DNA from 3 places in the Klebsiella sp. genome. Region 3 is predicted to be linked to each of the others. Evidence: predicted binding sites of a transcription regulator. Region 3 holds the regulator's gene; each other region holds the start of a gene.
The links. Region 3 encodes CRP, which controls carbon source genes, mostly activating them, when cyclic AMP is high. Its sites were predicted from a motif close to ATGTGANNNNNNTCACAT; they were not measured.

Region 1: the regulator CRP is predicted to act here: its motif matches at 1,289-1,306, upstream of aaeR (HTH-type transcriptional activator AaeR).
Region 2: the regulator CRP is predicted to act here: its motif matches at 3,456-3,473, upstream of uxuA (mannonate dehydratase).

Annotation. Positions count from the first base shown of each region.
Region 1 is NZ_JAPUEW010000004.1:25,109-30,752, reverse strand. Features, by position in the region: gene aaeB (p-hydroxybenzoic acid efflux pump subunit AaeB) at 1-42, opposite strand, end outside; gene aaeA (p-hydroxybenzoic acid efflux pump subunit AaeA) at 48-980, opposite strand; gene aaeX (p-hydroxybenzoic acid efflux pump operon protein AaeX) at 988-1,191, opposite strand; gene aaeR (HTH-type transcriptional activator AaeR) at 1,324-2,253, shown strand; gene tldD (metalloprotease TldD) at 2,299-3,744, opposite strand; gene yhdP (AsmA2 domain-containing protein YhdP) at 3,958-5,644, opposite strand, start outside.
Region 2 is NZ_JAPUEW010000004.1:52,507-58,150, forward strand. Features, by position in the region: gene gltB (glutamate synthase large subunit) at 1-1,803, opposite strand, end outside; gene mnmL (tRNA modification radical SAM protein MnmL/YtqA) at 2,476-3,411, shown strand; gene uxuA (mannonate dehydratase) at 3,555-4,619, shown strand; gene arcB (aerobic respiration two-component sensor histidine kinase ArcB) at 4,769-5,644, shown strand, end outside.
Region 3 is NZ_JAPUEW010000079.1:15,957-21,600, reverse strand. Features, by position in the region: gene QVF11_RS23395 (YccS/YhfK family putative transporter) at 1-1,456, opposite strand, end outside; gene crp (cAMP-activated global transcriptional regulator CRP) at 1,508-2,140, opposite strand; gene QVF11_RS23385 (OsmC family protein) at 2,445-2,849, shown strand; gene QVF11_RS23380 (phosphoribulokinase) at 2,905-3,774, opposite strand; gene QVF11_RS23375 (YheU family protein) at 3,811-4,029, opposite strand; gene QVF11_RS23370 (hydrolase) at 4,026-5,024, opposite strand; gene QVF11_RS23365 (NUDIX domain-containing protein) at 5,129-5,644, opposite strand, start outside.

The sequences.
Region 1 (5,644 bases), on a different contig from region 3:
GGCAAAGCGGAGGTGCCGGGGTTCAATGCTAAAGATCCCCATGACGATTAACCGAACTCACGCAGGCGCATAGCCAGTTTCTGGAAGAAATTTGCCTGGCTAGTATCGCGATCTTCTTTGCCTGTAATGACAACCGTCGCGGTGGTTCCCGCAGGCCAGAGGTTCCCCTGCTGCTGATCAAGATGAATACGTACCGGCACACGTTGCGCCAGGCGTACCCATTCAAGATTGGAATCGATAGAGGCCATTCCTTTTGCATCGCTGCTGCTGCTGGCGTTGGTCACCCCGGCAGCAATGCTGTCCACGGTACCTTTAATCGTGTGCCCGCTTCCCAGAGGGGTGATTTCAGCACGATAGCCTGGACGCACTCCCTCAAGTTTAGTCTCTTCAAGATAAGCCATGACATAGAAAGAGTTCTGTTTCACCAGGGCCACCGCGGTAGAACCCCGGGTAATAAACTCACCACTATAGACGTTCAGGTTAGTCACCCAGCCGTCTGCCGGGGCGCGGATCACCGTGCGATCCAGATCGAGCTTCGCCAGGTCGCGGTTCGCCGTCGCTTTCGCCAACTGATGCTCAACGGTTTGCAGTACGTTGTTCGCCTGGTCTATCTCTTCGCGAGACATCGCCTGCACGCCAAGACGGTTACGGCGACCAGCCTCAACGCGCTTCTCCTGCGCCAAAGTCTGGTAATAGGAGACATCGGCTTCAGCTTCGGCTAATGCTTTCTGGTAACGAGGTTGGTCAATAACGAACAAAACCTGGTCTTTCTTAACCAGTTGGTTATCCTTAATATCCACCTGCGAAATCAGCCCTGAGACATCCGGGGCGATGGCCACGATATCCGCACTAAATCGCGCATCGCGCGTCCAGGGCGAAGCGGTGTAATACACCCATGCGCGAAAAATCGCGATAAATGCGAGGATAACCAGTATCACAGTGATTGCGGTACGGAGGATATTTCTTGTTAGTGTTTTCACATCGACCTCAAACGAACAAACGCGATATCAGATAAAACAGGCAGCAATATAGCGCGGTATTAAACAGCGCCGGGTGCCAGACAAAATCATAAATGCCGGTTGGAACCAGCAGGCGGTGCACCAGCCAGAAGATGGCTAGAGACAATAGCAATTCAAAGAAGATCGGCGGAAACGACAAGCCGAAAATCACAATGACAGGAAACAGACTCATGATGACCTTGATAAGAAGCGTACAGGTGACAAGCTGTGATGAATTTATTATGTAGCTAACAGTATATTAGCGTAATCATTACAGCCTTATCTATATTGTGTGATCTAAATCACTTTTAAGCCAGAGTGAATAATGGAACGACTAAAACGTATGTCCGTTTTCGCCAGAGTGGTTGAACTAGGTTCATTTACCGCCGCGGCTCGCCAGCTCCAGATGAGCGTTTCTTCCATCAGTCAGACTGTAGCCAAACTGGAAGATGAGCTGCAGGTTAAGCTGCTCAACCGCAGCACTCGTAGCCTTGGTTTAACAGAAGCAGGGAAAATCTATTACCAGGGCTGCCGGCGAATGCTGTTCGAAGCCCAGGATGTCCATGAACAGCTATACGCCTTTAACAACACGCCTATCGGTACGCTGCGCATCGGCTGTTCTTCAACTATGGCACAGAATGTCCTGGCTCGCATTACCGCCGAAATGCTCAAAGAGTATCCCGGGTTGTCGATAAATCTGGTGACCGGCATCCCCGCCCCTGATCTCATTGCTGACGGCCTGGACCTGGTAATTCGCGTGGGCGCCTTGCAGGATTCCGGCCTCTTTTCCCGTCGCCTGGGGTCGATGCCGATGGTGCTCTGTGCCGCGAAAAGCTACCTCTATCAGGCGGGATGTCCGGACAAACCCGCAGATCTTGCCAGCCACTCCTGGCTTGAGTATAGCGTCCGCCCGGATAACGAGTTTGAAATCATCGCCCCGGAAGGGATCTCAACCAAGCTGATCCCACAGGGACGCTTTGTGACTAACGATCCGATGACCCTAGTGCGCTGGCTTACAGCGGGTGTCGGCGTCGCTTACGTTCCGCTGATGTGGGTGATCGAGAAGATCAATCGTGGCGAACTGGAGATCCTGCTGCCGAGCTACCAGTCCGATCCGCGCCCGGTTTATGCGCTCTATACCGAGAAGGACAAACTCCCTCTGAAGGTGCAGGTATGTATTAACTCTCTGACGGAATATTTCGTTGAGGTGGCAAAAATTTACCAGGGTATGCACGGGCGCGGAATCACCCGCTAAGTTGATCTGCGCTTTCGCAGGATGCGAAAGCGCATTGGAGAAGTATCAGGCAGTACCGCCGACGGTGAGTTTATCCACTTTGAGGGTTGGCTGACCGACACCAACCGGCACGCTCTGGCCCTCTTTGCCGCAGACGCCGACGCCGCTGTCCAGCTTCAGATCATTGCCAACCATCGAAATCTGCTGCATCGCTTCAATCCCGGAGCCGATAAGCGTCGCGCCTTTTACCGCTTTCGTCACTTTCCCTTTTTCGATCAGGTAGGCTTCAGAAGTAGAGAAGACAAATTTCCCGGAAGTAATATCTACCTGACCACCGCCGAAATTCGGGGCGAAGATACCGTAATCAACCGATTCGATAATCTCCTGCGGCGTGGATTTCCCCGCCAGCATGTAGGTGTTGGTCATGCGCGGCATCGGCAGATGTGCGTAAGATTCGCGACGACCGTTGCCGGTTGGCGCCACGCCCATCAACCTGGCGTTAAGCTTATCCTGCATGTAGCCCTTCAGGATGCCGTTTTCGATCAGTATGTTGTACTGGCCCGGCGTGCCTTCATCGTCGATAGCGACGGAACCGCGACGATCGGCGATCGTGCCATCATCAACGACTGTACACAGTTCTGATGCCACCAGTTCGCCCATATGGCCGCTGAAGACTGAGGTCCCGCGACGGTTAAAGTCACCTTCCAGACCGTGACCCACCGCTTCATGCAGCAGTACGCCAGGCCAGCCCGCGCCCAGTACCACTGGCAGCATCCCGGCAGGTGCGGCAACGGCCGTCAGATTCACCAGCGCCATACGCACGGCCTCTTTCGCCCAGGCATCAGCACGCACTTCGCCATCCTGAGAGGCAAGGAAATAATCATAACCGAAGCGACCACCACCACCGCTGGCACCACGCTCGCGTTTACCATCTTCCTCCACCAGCACGCTGACGGAAAGGCGAACCAACGGACGCACATCAGCTGCTAGCGTGCCATCCGTCGCGGCGACCAAAATTAATTCGTAGACACCGGTCAGACTGGCGGAAACTTCCTGCACCCGCTTGTCGGCGGCACGGGCCGTTTTGTCCACCCGACGCAGAATGTCCAGCTTCTCTTCACGGCTCATGCTCTGCAGTGGATCGATGCTGGTATAGAGGGAGCTGTATTCTACTGCGCCAAGAGTATGGACTTTGCCATCTCCGTGGTCACGCACGATGGTACGAGCTGCCTGCGCACTCTGTTCCAGCGCCAGTCGACTAATTTGGTCGGCATAGGCAAAGCCCGTTTTTTCGCCGCTCACCGCACGCACGCCGACGCCCTGGTCAATATTGTACGAACCATCTTTAATGATGCGGTCTTCCAGAACCCAGGACTCGTGATAGCTCGACTGAAAATAGAGATCGCCGTAATCCAGACGGCGCTCGGCCAGTTGACCAAGAATGGCAAACAGATCCTGATGATTCAGGCCATTTGCCGACAGTAATTGTTCACTTACCAGGTTCAGACTCATCGTTATGCTACTCGTTTGTTGTCGCGTATCAGGCGGAAATAGATACCCTAAATAGTTCAAGTTGCAGGAAGGCGGCAAGCAAGAGAATCCCCAAGAGCATAGATAACTATGTGACTGGGGTGAACGAGCGTAGCCAACGCATCTGCGGCTTGAAATATAACGGGTATAGAACGCTATCTATTGAGAGTGCGATAATTACGCACAATCGTCAAATCATTGCTTTTTGTCGCTCCGCGCCTGGCGCAGGACTTCATTAATTTGCGGCTGATCGATAGGGCCGGTGATGCGATAGCGCAAAATCGAGACCTTGTTCCACAACGGCCCCAGCACCTTGCTGGCGGCAAAGACCGCGGCACCGATAATCGGGTTAACGGCAAAGGCCGCCGCAACGCCTACGGTGGCGGAAATTTCCGGCGCTACCACGGCCTGCAGGTCCAGCTGGCGGCGAACGAGATCGACAGAGCCTTTCATGGCGATATCCGCTTCCAGACCATCGACCAGCGTATCATCGGTATTCATCACGCCGTCTTTAATCCACGCCGTGCTATGAATCGAATCGAAGTAGAACCCTTCGCTAAACGTATCACTAAAGTCAAAACGTAACTTACGCAGCAGCGCATCAACACTCAGCAGACGCAGAAGCTGACCGGCATGGCCGGTGCTCAGGTCGGTAAACTCACCTTTTCCAAGATGGCTTTTTAAGATTCCGTTAAGCGAGGCAACGTCCGGCTGCCACGGCGGCGCGCGCCAGTGCAGGTCATAATCGATATCGAATGCAGAGCCTTTTACCGGAGTTGATACGCCAAAGAAATTCACGAAATCATCGGTTTTATTACCGTGCAGCTTACCTTTTAGCGAGGTCCGTACGCCGCTTGGGGCACTAACCCACACGCCATCCGTAGTCAGGCGACCAAAACCGGTATCCACCAATCCGTTCGCCAGCGTCAGAGTATCCCCGCTAATATTGAAATCACCCTCGATGCGGCCATATTTTTGCCCCCACAGCCAGCACTCTGCGCAGCGAAGCTGAAGATCCGGCCAGCCGTGGAAATCAATTTTGGTATCAGACAGGGGACTGCTGGTTTTCGCCGTCTCGCCGCTCTTCGCTGACGCTGGGTTGTAGTAGAGATAACGAATCGCCGCCAGCCACGGGGCATTTTTACGCATCGTCAGCGTTGCATTAATTTCGCGCCCCTGAGCTTCAACTTTGGTGCCGCCGGCATCGGGCTGTGAAACAAGGCTGACGTTATTCCAGCTCTGGCCCGCCATCGTTAACGCAGGCGTACGCAGCGTGACCCGCTCCGGGAAGACCATATTACTGCTGACATCGTTTGCCGCTCCCCCCTGGAACAGCGCCAGCCACTGCGCACCGTCCATCGGCGGCATGTTCAGTTCTACACCAGATTGCTCAGGCAGCGGTGACACCGCTTTACTGTCAGAGGTCAAAATAGCGCGGTCCAGGGTTAACTTATTACCCAACAACCAGCGGCTGTTAATATGATTTTTTGCGCCAATAGAACCGGTTAGATTGAAGCTGCTTAACCCGCCATCAACCTTGATCTTTACTGGTAAAGATTCACCGGCTTGCTTATCAACTGGCGCAGGTAAGTGACTACTTACATTCTTCAGATCGCCGTTGATATCAACTTTATAGTTCGCACTGCCGTGATACGGCAGCTCAATCGCCACTTTACCGTCCCAGGGTACGTTGCCGCTTAGAGCGCTATCAATCGCCTTGGGTAATAAGCCAGTACGCGACGGCTGCCAGTTGGCTTTCATCCCGACGTCCACCAGGAACGCCTTTTCGCCCTCAGTGGTCGAAAAATCAATATTCAGCGGCTGATTAAACCAGTTGGCGCTCATCGGCTCGCTTTTCAGATCACCATTTGCAAAGCTGAAT
Region 2 (5,644 bases), on a different contig from region 3:
TTCGGCTGTATCGCACAGCGCCTTCACCGTCTCAGCCAGCGTGGTTTCGGTGGCATCAAACGTGATATCCAGGACGTCGGCGCGATAGTGCTCCTCTTCCATGGTGGTCAGCTGTTTAAAATCGGAGTACAGCAGAATCGGTGACTTGAAGCTCAGGCGGTGCGCCTGGCCTTCCGCTTCGCAGAAGACGTTCATTTCACGACCGATGCTGGTGGCCAGCGACATTACGTGGGCTTCACGCAGCGGATCGATCGGCGGGTTAGTCACCTGCGCGAACTGCTGGCGGAAGTAATCGTAAATGATACGCGGTTGGCTGGAGAGCACGGCAAATGGGGTATCATCGCCCATTGAACCGACCGCTTCCTGGCCGTTTTCGCCCAGTACGCGCAGGACGGAATCCAGCTCTTCAGCGCTGTAGTTAAACTGTTTCTGATAGCTGGCGAGCATGTCGTCATCAAACTGACGGCTACCGACATCTTCATCAGGCAGGTCTTCAAACGGGACCAGACGGCGGACGTTTTTCTCCATCCACTCTTTATAAGGATGGCGGCTTTTTAGATCGTTATCGGTTTCCGCTGAATGCAGAATACGCCCCTCGCGGGTATCGATAACCATCAGCTCGCCTGGGCCAACGCGGCCTTTTTCGACCACTTCGTCAGGCTGGTAATCCCAGATGCCGACTTCAGAGGCGCAGGTGATCAGTTTGTCTTTGGTGATAACGTAGCGCGCCGGGCGCAGGCCGTTACGGTCGAGGTTACAGGCCGCATAGCGACCGTCGGACATCACGATACCTGCCGGGCCATCCCACGGCTCCATGTGCATGGAGTTAAAGTCGAAGAATGAACGCAGGTCGGGATCCATATCCGGGTTGTTCTGCCAGGCTGGCGGCACCAGCAGGCGCATGGCACGGATAATGTCCATCCCGCCCGCCAGCAGCAGTTCCAGCATATTATCCATTGAACTGGAGTCAGAGCCGGTTTCATTGACGAACGGCGCAGCATCGTGGAGATCCGGGATCAACGGCGTCTGAAACTTATAGGTACGGGCACGGGCCCACTGGCGGTTACCAGTAATGGTGTTAATTTCACCGTTGTGCGCCAGATAGCGGAACGGCTGCGCCAGCGGCCAGCGCGGCACGGTGTTGGTGGAAAAGCGCTGGTGGAACAGGCAGATGGCTGATTCCAGGCGCAGGTCCGCGAGGTCCAGGTAGAAGCGCGGCAAATCCGCCGGCATACACAGACCTTTATAAATGTTCACCAGATTAGACAGGCTGCAAACGTAGAAATCTTTATCTTCTTGCAAGCGCTTTTCGATACGGCGACGGGCGATGAATAAACGGCGCTCCATATCACGCGGACGCCAGCCAGCCGGGGCGTTAACAAAGATTTGTTCAATACGGGGCAGCGAAGAGAGTGCGATTTCACCGAGAACGCCTTCGTTGGTTGGCACTTCGCGCCAGCCGACAATAGACAGGGTTTCGCGTTGAAGTTCTTCTTCGACGATGCGGCGCGCCGCTTTGGCCAGTTCAGGATCTTTATTAAGGAATAACATCCCAACGGCGTAATTTTTGGCTAAACGCCAGCCGCGCTCTTCCGCAACGATTCGGAAGAAACGATCGGGTTTTTGTAGCAGCAAGCCACAACCGTCGCCGGTTTTTCCATCGGCGAGGATCGCGCCGCGGTGCTGCATTCGGGCCAGTGCGTGTATAGCGGTTCGCACTACCTTGTGGCTAGGTTCGCCTTCTATGTGGGCGATCAGGCCGAAACCACAGTTATCCCTCTCAAGGGATTTATCGTACAACATATCAGTGAACCTCCCCAGGCTCTACGGGACACCCTCCGAACCGTTGCGCACGGGCACAGAAAGAGCATGGCGACGGGGTTTGCACCTCGCATTCGCCCTCTTTAAATCCTTTTCGCATCGGTACACAAGTTTGAGGACTTGCTGTTAAGAGGGAATCTCAATTACTGCATAAATATGATGAGCAGAGCGCTCATCCAGAAAGCTTCCAGCGGATTCCCAAGTTATCGGGAATCCGCACATACGTCAAATGGCAATCTTATTTATACAAAAATGTGCTATGTAACACTTAGTTTTATGATTTTTAAGAGAATAATAACATTTCGAATGCTGCTGAAACGTAACCGACGGCATAATTGAGTGTGATCTGTCTCACTATATCGATGGCACAAGATTATCGGTCTGTGCTGAATAGTTTTTTTATAACAGACTATTTGACTGCTTTTCATTTGAATTTCGGAAAGTAATACTGTTTTATGTTCTGGCAAAGATAATTGCAAAAACAGAGGCTATGTATAAGGAAAACTCATCACTATGAATGTGAATTAAATTGCGGTTATCTTGAGTGTTTATGCAATGAGGTAAGCGGCCGCGTTGACGATTGATCCAGGTCATCGCCGTCGGTAGCTAAAAATGGCAGGCTTGGCCCTTTTCTTAAGGCCGGTCTATCAGATTATGCAGTTACAAAAATTAGTCAATATGTTTGGTGGGGATCTTGCGCGTCGTTATGGCGAAAAGGTTCATAAACTGACGCTGCATGGTGGATTTAGCTGTCCAAATCGCGATGGCACTATTGGTCGTGGCGGCTGCACATTTTGTAATGTGGCTTCTTTCGCCGATGAACAACAGCAGTATATTTCGATTGCCGAACAGCTGGCGCATCAGGCGCAGCGGGTTAATCGCGCTCAGCGCTATCTGGCTTATTTTCAGGCCTACACCAGCACTTTTGCTGAAGTTCAGGTACTGCGTTCCATGTATCAGCAAGCGGTGAGCCAAGCCAATATGGTTGGGCTGTGCGTTGGCACTCGCCCGGACTGTGTGCCTGAAGCAGTATTAGATTTACTTAGCGAATATCGGGAGTTGGGTTATGAAGTATGGCTGGAGCTTGGGCTGCAAACCGCACATGATAAAACGCTGCATCGGATAAATCGCGGTCACGATTTTGCCTGCTATCAGCACACGACCCGACTGGCGCGTGAACGTGGCCTGAAAGTATGTTCACATCTGATTGTCGGGCTACCGGGAGAGGGGCAGCATCATTGCCTGCAAACCCTGGATCGGGTGGTTGAAACCGGCGTTGATGGTATTAAGTTGCATCCACTTCATATTGTGAAGGGCAGCATCATGGCAAAAGCGTGGGAAGCCGGAAGGTTGAACGGTATTGAACTGGACGACTATACGGTCACTGCAGGAGAGATGATTCGCCATACCCCACCTGAGATTATTTATCACCGTATTTCTGCCAGTGCCCGTCGTCCGACGCTGCTGGCACCACTATGGTGTGAGAACCGCTGGACCGGGATGGTTGAGCTGGATAAATACCTTAATCAGCACGGTGTCCAGGGCTCGGCCATCGGTCCTGGCTGGGTGTCTCCGGTAACTACGAAATAATGAAAACCGTCACGTGTTCCTTTCACGACAGCCTGCAAAAAGTAATGTGATCTTTGTCACTATCATCAATATTTCTCTGGTTATGAAAACTGGTATGGTAGTAGGCTATTATTTATTGATAACATTGACTCAGGTGGTTTCGTATGCAGATGACAATGCGTTGGTTTGGTCCAGATGAAGATAAGGTCTCTCTGGAATATATTCGCCAGGTTCCGGGTGTAGAAGGTGTTGTAGGCGCACTTTATGATGTCGCCGTTGGTGAGGTCTGGCCAGTTGATAAAATTGAGGATCTGGTGAAGCAAGCCCATGCCGCTGGGCTTACAATGGAAGTCATTGAAAGCGTCAACATTCATGACGATATTAAGATCGGTTTACCTTCCCGCGATCGTTATATCGCCAATTATCAGCAAACTATCCGCAATCTTGCTCAGTTTGGCGTTAAGGTCATTTGCTACAACTTCATGCCGGTTTTTGACTGGATGAAGACGGACATGAACTATGTTCTGCCGGATGGCTCCCTGACGATGGCTTTTGAGAAGAAAGATATTGATAAGAGTCTTGAAGAGGTGGTGAAAGAGGTTCTGGAAAATTCGAATGGTTTTGCGCTGCCGGGCTGGGAACCAGAGCGGCTGGCAAAAGTTCAGGACCTGTTTGCTCAATATAAAGATGTTGATGACAAAGTACTGCGTGAAAACCTGGTCTATTTCCTGAATGCAGTGATCCCCGTTTGTGAAGAGGTGGGGGTGAAAATGGCTATTCATCCTGATGATCCGCCGTACTCAATTTTTGGTCTACCGCGAGTGGTGAAAAATCGTGACGATCTGGACTGGATTTGTCGGGCGGTGGATTCAGAGGCGAATGGCATCACGCTCTGTACCGGCTCTATCGCGGAAGACCCGGCTAATGATGTCTACTCGATTCTGGCCGAGTTTACTCGTCGTAAGCGAATCCATTTTGCCCATGTGCGTAATATAAATCTCATCAAAGACAAAGACTTTTATGAGTGCGCTCACCCATCAGAATTTGGCTCTTTAGATATGTACAAAGTGATGCAGGCGCTCTATGACAATGGTTTTAGCGGCTATATTCGCCCGGATCATGGGCGCTTTATTTGGAGAGAAACAGGGCGTCCAGGCTATGGGTTGTACGATCGCGCGCTGGGAGTAACCTACCTCAAAGGGCTATGGGAAGCACTCAGTAAGCGCTAACGACCAGTCCTGTTTCCAATCTATATTCCGGCTGACTGTAATCCTGGGTCAGCCGCGTAACACAATCCTTCCCGCATTTTTTGCACAACTTACAGCGTCTTGCTCAGAATTGAGTATTATTGTGCGAAGTTGTCGCGAAGGAATCTCCTATGAAGCAAATCCGTATGCTGGCGCAGTATTATGTTGACCTGATGATGAAGTTGGGTCTGGTGCGCTTTTCCATGCTACTGGCCCTTGCGCTGGTGGTACTGGCGATTGTGGTGCAAATGGCCGTGACCATGGTGCTGCACGGCCAGGTAGAAAGTATTGATGTTATCCGCTCCATCTTCTTTGGCCTGCTGATTACCCCGTGGGCGGTCTATTTCCTCTCGGTCGTTGTTGAGCAACTGGAAGAGTCCCGGCAGCGCCTCTCGCGGCTAGTGGAGAAGCTGGAGGAGATGCGCGAGCGCGATCTCAAGTTGAATGTGCAGCTTAAGGACAACATCGCCCAGCTTAATCAGGAAATCGGTGAACGTGAAAAAGCTGAAGCAGAACGTGAAACGACGCTTGAGCAACTGAAAATTGAGATGAAGGAACGTGAAGAGGCGCAAATTCAGCTTGAGCAGCAATCCTCCTTCCTGCGCTCCTTCCTTGATGCGTCACCTGATTTGGTTTTCTATCGTAATGAAGACAAAGAATTTTCCGGTTGTAACCGTGCGATGGAGCTATTAACCGGTAAAAGTGAGAAGCAGCTTATTCATCTGAAACCACAGAATGTTTACAGCGCAGAAGTGGCGGAGAAAGTACTGGAAACGGATGAGAAAGTTTTCCGCCATAACGTATCGCTAACCTACGAGCAGTGGCTGGATTATCCGGATGGGCGCAAGGCCTGCTTTGAAATCCGCAAGGTACCGTATTATGACCGCGTAGGTAAGCGACGTGGCTTGATGGGCTTCGGTCGCGATATTACCGAGCGTAAGCGCTATCAGGACGCGCTGGAACGGGCCAGCCGTGATAAGACCACCTTTATCTCTACCATTAGCCAT
Region 3 (5,644 bases):
TGGCGATGATAAACTGCTCACCGTTTAGCGTGAGTAATTGAAGGGTATAAACCGCCGTGACGGTAAAACCAACCATTGCCCAGCCGTAGTTCTTACGAATAATCAGGTAGCTTAGCAGCGTGATGAAGAGCATGGCGGTCAGCGTATAGCCTTCAGGCACGTGGAAGTGTAGCGTCAGCCCGGCGATAACCAGTCCGGCAATCGTTCCAGCCGCCCGGTGAACAATGCGCACTCGCGTCGCGCCGTAGCCGTTTTGCGTCACGAAAAGCACCGTCATCAGGATCCAGTAGGGTTTCGGCAGATGCAATGCGCTGCCCATCAGGCTGGCGGCGCTCAGCATTACGCTGATGCGCGCGGCGTTGCGTAACGCCGGAGATTTAAACGACAGGTAGCTTCTCAGCGCTGGCAGCAGGGGTAAACGTCGGGTTTTATCCGCCATCAAGTTACGCGTGTACAGAGGACGCTGGGTACGCAGAACCCGGGCTATACGGCTGAAGTGCCAGGCGCAGAACTGGCCGACCGGGTTATCCGGATGTTGCCAGGCAATTTTTTCCAGCGCGCCGATCTGTTTATCCATCTGAAAGCGCTGTGGGTAACGATGGTAGAGAAGATCGTCCGCCAACTCACGCAGGCGGGCGGCAACGGTTTGCGCATTCCAGCGAATCACTGCTTCTGCGTGACTGCGTTCCACCAGTTTCTGCACTTCTTCCGGCTGATGCAGGCTAACGGAGATATGCTCCTGTAAATCCAACCCCACCTGAAAAGCGCGCAACAGACGTTTGTGGTCGTTGCGTTGATTGGCCGCCAGCATATGCATCTGCTGGTAACACTGGGTAATCAGATCAACCACTTTCTGCTGGCGGTTAAGTAGCGGCGGCAGCGAGGTGGCCGGGTCCGTATGCTGGGTCAGCAGGCTGTATTTGGCCTCGCAATAGTTAGCCAGTTCGCGGTAGAGCAGGCTCAGCGACTCGCGCAGCGGTTGTTCGCGCCATAGCCAAAACCAGAACCAGTTAAAGACGCCATACCATAATGTGCCGAGCGCGTAGATTAGCAGTGGTTCCCAGATTGGCATGTTGCCCGCGAGACTTAGTGTAAAAATCGCTGCGATAAGCGAGGCGGGGAGGAGTCTTGCGTGCAGTGAACTGATTTCGGCAGTAACGCCGAGGATGAGCGCCAGGCCAGTGAGAATAAGCGGTAGAGGGATCTCGCGTTGCAGCAGGAGCTGGACAATCAGGCTACAGCCAGCAAACAGGCAGCCGCCAATAATCAGGCGTTTAAAGAAGCGCTTATGTGGTGTGTCCAGACCGGCAATGTTGCAACAGGCTGGTACCAGGGAAAAAAGTAAGCCCTGCTGTAAATGTCCGAGAATAAGTCCAACTGCGACCGGCAGACACAACACCAGCGTTTGCCGCAGTGCGTAGTTGACTTCCGGGTGGTAAATCAGCCTGCGCCACATGAGGGGGAAACAAAAACGGCGTATTGCCATGCAATACGCCGTTTTGCCGACTTAACGGGTACCGTAGACGACGATAGTTTTGCCGTGCGCGGAGATCAGGTTTTGATCTTCCAGCATTTTCAGGATACGGCCAACGGTTTCGCGGGAGCATCCAACGATCTGACCGATTTCCTGACGGGTAATTTTAATTTGCATGCCGTCCGGGTGGGTCATCGCATCAGGCTGTTTTGCCAGGTTCAGCAGCGTCTGAGCGATACGGCCGGTAACGTCAAGGAAGGCGAGGTTACCGACTTTCTCTGACGTAACCTGCAGGCGACGTGCCATTTGCGAAGAGAGACGCATCAGGATGTCCGGGTTAACCTGGATTAGCTGACGGAATTTTTTGTAGGAGATTTCGGCCACTTCACATGCGGTTTTCGCACGTACCCATGCACTACGTTCCTGACCTTCTTCAAACAGGCCTAATTCACCGATGAAATCGCCCTGGTTGAGGTAAGAGAGGATCATCTCTTTACCTTCTTCATCCTTGATGAGTACAGCCACGGAGCCTTTAACGATGTAGTACAACGTTTCTGCTTTCTCACCCTGGTGGATCAGCGTGCTTTTTGAGGGGTACTTATGAATGTGGCAATGAGACAAGAACCATTCAAGGGTAGGGTCTGTTTGCGGTTTGCCAAGCACCATGCGCGGTTATCCTCTGTTATAAGCTATCTCCGGGCGCCGACACTACACGGCATCCGGGCATGCAATCGTATTAAATCCCTATACCTGGGAATCTGGCTGAAAATTTTCTGCAGCCTGTAATGTGAACTCCTCTGCATACATGCAGTACATCAATGTATTACTGTAGCATCCCGATTGTTTTAGCATAGCTTTCGCCGCGTGTCTCCTGGTGTCTCGCTTCAGCATGACCTAGGTCGCCTTCCGTTGCGAGAATTGTTATGTGCGCGTAATCTGTCAGGAAAATTACAGCCCTGGAGTTAAATTTATGCAAGCGCGAGTGAAATGGGTTGAAGGGTTAACCTTCATTGGTGAGTCGGCTTCTGGTCACCAGATTCTGATGGACGGTAATTCCGGGGATAAAGCGCCAAGCCCGATGGAAATGGTACTGATGGCGGCGGGCGGATGCAGTGCAATTGACGTGGTTTCTATCCTGCAGAAGGGGCGCCATAACGTCACTAACTGCGAAGTTAAGCTGACTTCTGAGCGTCGCGAGGAAGCACCGCGTCTGTTTACCCATATTAATCTGCATTTTATCGTGACTGGTAAGGAGCTGAAAGATGCTGCCGTTTCTCGCGCAGTTGACCTATCGGCGGAAAAATATTGCTCGGTGGCGCTGATGCTGGAGAAAGCAGTAAACATAACTCACTCTTATGAAGTGATCGAGGGATAAGCCGAACTGCGCGAACTCGTCGCCCCGGCATGCGCTGCGCTACCGGGGTTTTTTGTTAGTTGATTTTCCTGCCTTCCATTAGCCGCTCGACCAATGGTGCCATGATAAGCTCCATGGCCAGCCCCATTTTCCCTCCCGGTACCACTAGCGTGTTCATATGCGAGATAAACGAGCCCTGAAGCATCGCCAGTAGCCAGGGGAAATCGATATTCTGTAAGTTGCGAAAATGGATAACGACAAAGCTTTCATCCAGCGATGGGATTGCTTTGGCTGCAAATGGATTGGACGTATCCACCGTAGGTACGCGCTGGAAGTTGAGGTGAGTGCGTGAAAACTGCGGGGTGATGAAGTTGATGTAATCTTCCATCGAGCGAACGACGGAATCCATCACCGCTTCACGAGAGTGGCCGCGTTCGCTGGTATCGCGGATAAGCTTCTGGATCCACTCCAGGTTAACGATCGGCACAACCCCGACCAGCAGGTCAACATGGTCAGCGACGTTGTGCTGGGGCGTGACAACTCCGCCGTGCAGGCCTTCATAAAACAGCACGTCAGTGGGTTCGGGCAGAGACTGCCAGGGAGTGAAGGTGCCAGGAACCTGATTCCACGGCACGGCTTCATCATAGGTGTGTAAATACTTGCGTGACTGACCTGTACCGTTCAGCCCGTATTCTCTGAAAGTCTGCTCCAGCAGGCCGAAATCGTTAGCCTCGGGACCGAAGTAGCTGATGTGTTTGCCCTGATCTCGCGCTTTGCGGATCGCCATGTCCATTTCCGGGCGGGTGTAGCGGTGAAAGCTATCGCCTTCCACTTCGGCGGCGTGGAGATTTAGCTGGGCGAAGATTTTGCGAAAGGCGAGGCTGGTGGTCGTGGTTCCCGCGCCGCTAGAGCCCGTGACGGCAATCACCGGATGTTTGGCAGACATAACAACTCCCAGGGTAAACGATAGTGTGATGCCGCCTTAGCCGTGAAACTGCTTGCGGGGCATAATATTGACCGTCTCGTGCAGCTCTGACCACACCAGCGCGGCTTCTCCGCTTTTCAGCTGTTGTTTGACATCGGCGACTTTATCCGCCAGAGAACGTTCATGTTCACCATAATCGGTGCCTTCGCGTAATACAAAACTTTCAATCAGGTTATCCAGCGTTTCGGGATCGAGATCCTGCCAGGGAATAATCATATTTGCCCTCCTAACCAGCGAGTTAGCCAATCCGGGATTCGCTGTTCTAACCACATTTCCGGCTTACGCAGCGTACCACCGACAAAACCAACATGGCCGCCATGTTCTGTAAGTTGATACTCGACATTTGCTGGTAGCTGTTCTTGTGGCGGGATGGAGTGGTGATCCATAAAAGGATCGTCCTTCGCATGAATAATCAGCGTTGGTTTAGTGATGTCGCTTAAGCGCGGCATCGCACTACACTGGCGATAGTAGTCTAGCGCATCGGCAAAACCGTGGATCCTGGCGGTGATGCTATCGTCAAATTCGCGGATGCGGCGCATACCTTTTAGCTGGCGTAAATCAACCGGCAAAGAGCCCGGATAAGCTTTCAGCTTACGCGCGGCATTCGCCTTCAGCAGATTGAGCAGATAACGCTGATAAACGCGGGAAAACCCCTTATCCATATGAGAACTACAGGCTTCCAGCATAAACGGCGCTGAGACGATAACGGCAGCATCGACAGGAACATCGTCACCTTCTTTCGCCAACAGGCAGCCCAGCATATTGCCCCCGAGCGAGTAACCCACCGCTGCAGTTGGCACGTCGCCGTATTCGCGCTGAAGCCAACGTAAAAACCAGGAGCCGTCTTCCGTTTCGCCTGAATGGTAGATACGGTTATTTCGGTTGGGTTCGCCGCTACAGCCGCGAAAATGCATCACCACACCCAGCCAGCCGCGCTGCATGGCCGCGTGGACGAGTCCGTGAGCATAAGGGCTGTGCAGACTGCCCTCAAGACCATGAAACACCACCAATCGCGGTTTATGACGAGCCTGAGATGGTTCTTCGCTCCACGCCAGATCGACAAAGTCGCCATCCGGTAATTCAAGGCGCTGCCAGTGTGGAGTGAAACGTAGTTTGCGACGGATTAGCCGCGGCAACATGGTTTGCAAATGACGATTGCCAACGCCGCGCATCGGGTGAAACTGCTGCGAGTCGTCTTCGGGGGGCGTCATTTCTGTGGGAGTGATATCAACCATAGCACCAGAGCAATTAATAATCTTTATACATACTATACCGCGCATGAAGTGTGCAGGTTAGCCAATATGTGGTCTTGTGGCTAATCGGTAAGCAGATTGCGTGAGAAAAGATGAATATCCACCCCAGGTTTTCGCCGCCACAGGCGGGCCTTTCTTGTGCCTGTCGCCATGCTTTCACCTGTCTCTTCAAACATCCCTGACGCTTCAAAACGGCGAATCAGGCTTTTACGTTGTATGGACTGACCGAGGATTACCTCCGTCGCTTCCTGTAGTTGGCCATGGGTGAAGGTCTCCGGCAAGCAGTATACGGGCAGTAAAGAATACATGGTTTTTTGCCTTAAGCGATGCAAGGCGGCGGTGATGATTTTCTGGTGATCGAACGCCAGGGAATAGTCGACAAGCCTGGCAATTGGCACCCAACGGGCATCGCTGACGCTGGCGATATGTGGTTCGCAGTCTGCCCAGGCAATCAGGGCAAACCAGGTGACCGTCAGGCTCCAGCCGCGCGGGTCGCGATCGGGCCCGGAAAAAGTGTCCAGCTGTTCCAACCATGAAGGGGAAACCCCGGTTTTCTCAGTGAGCTTACGCATCGCGGT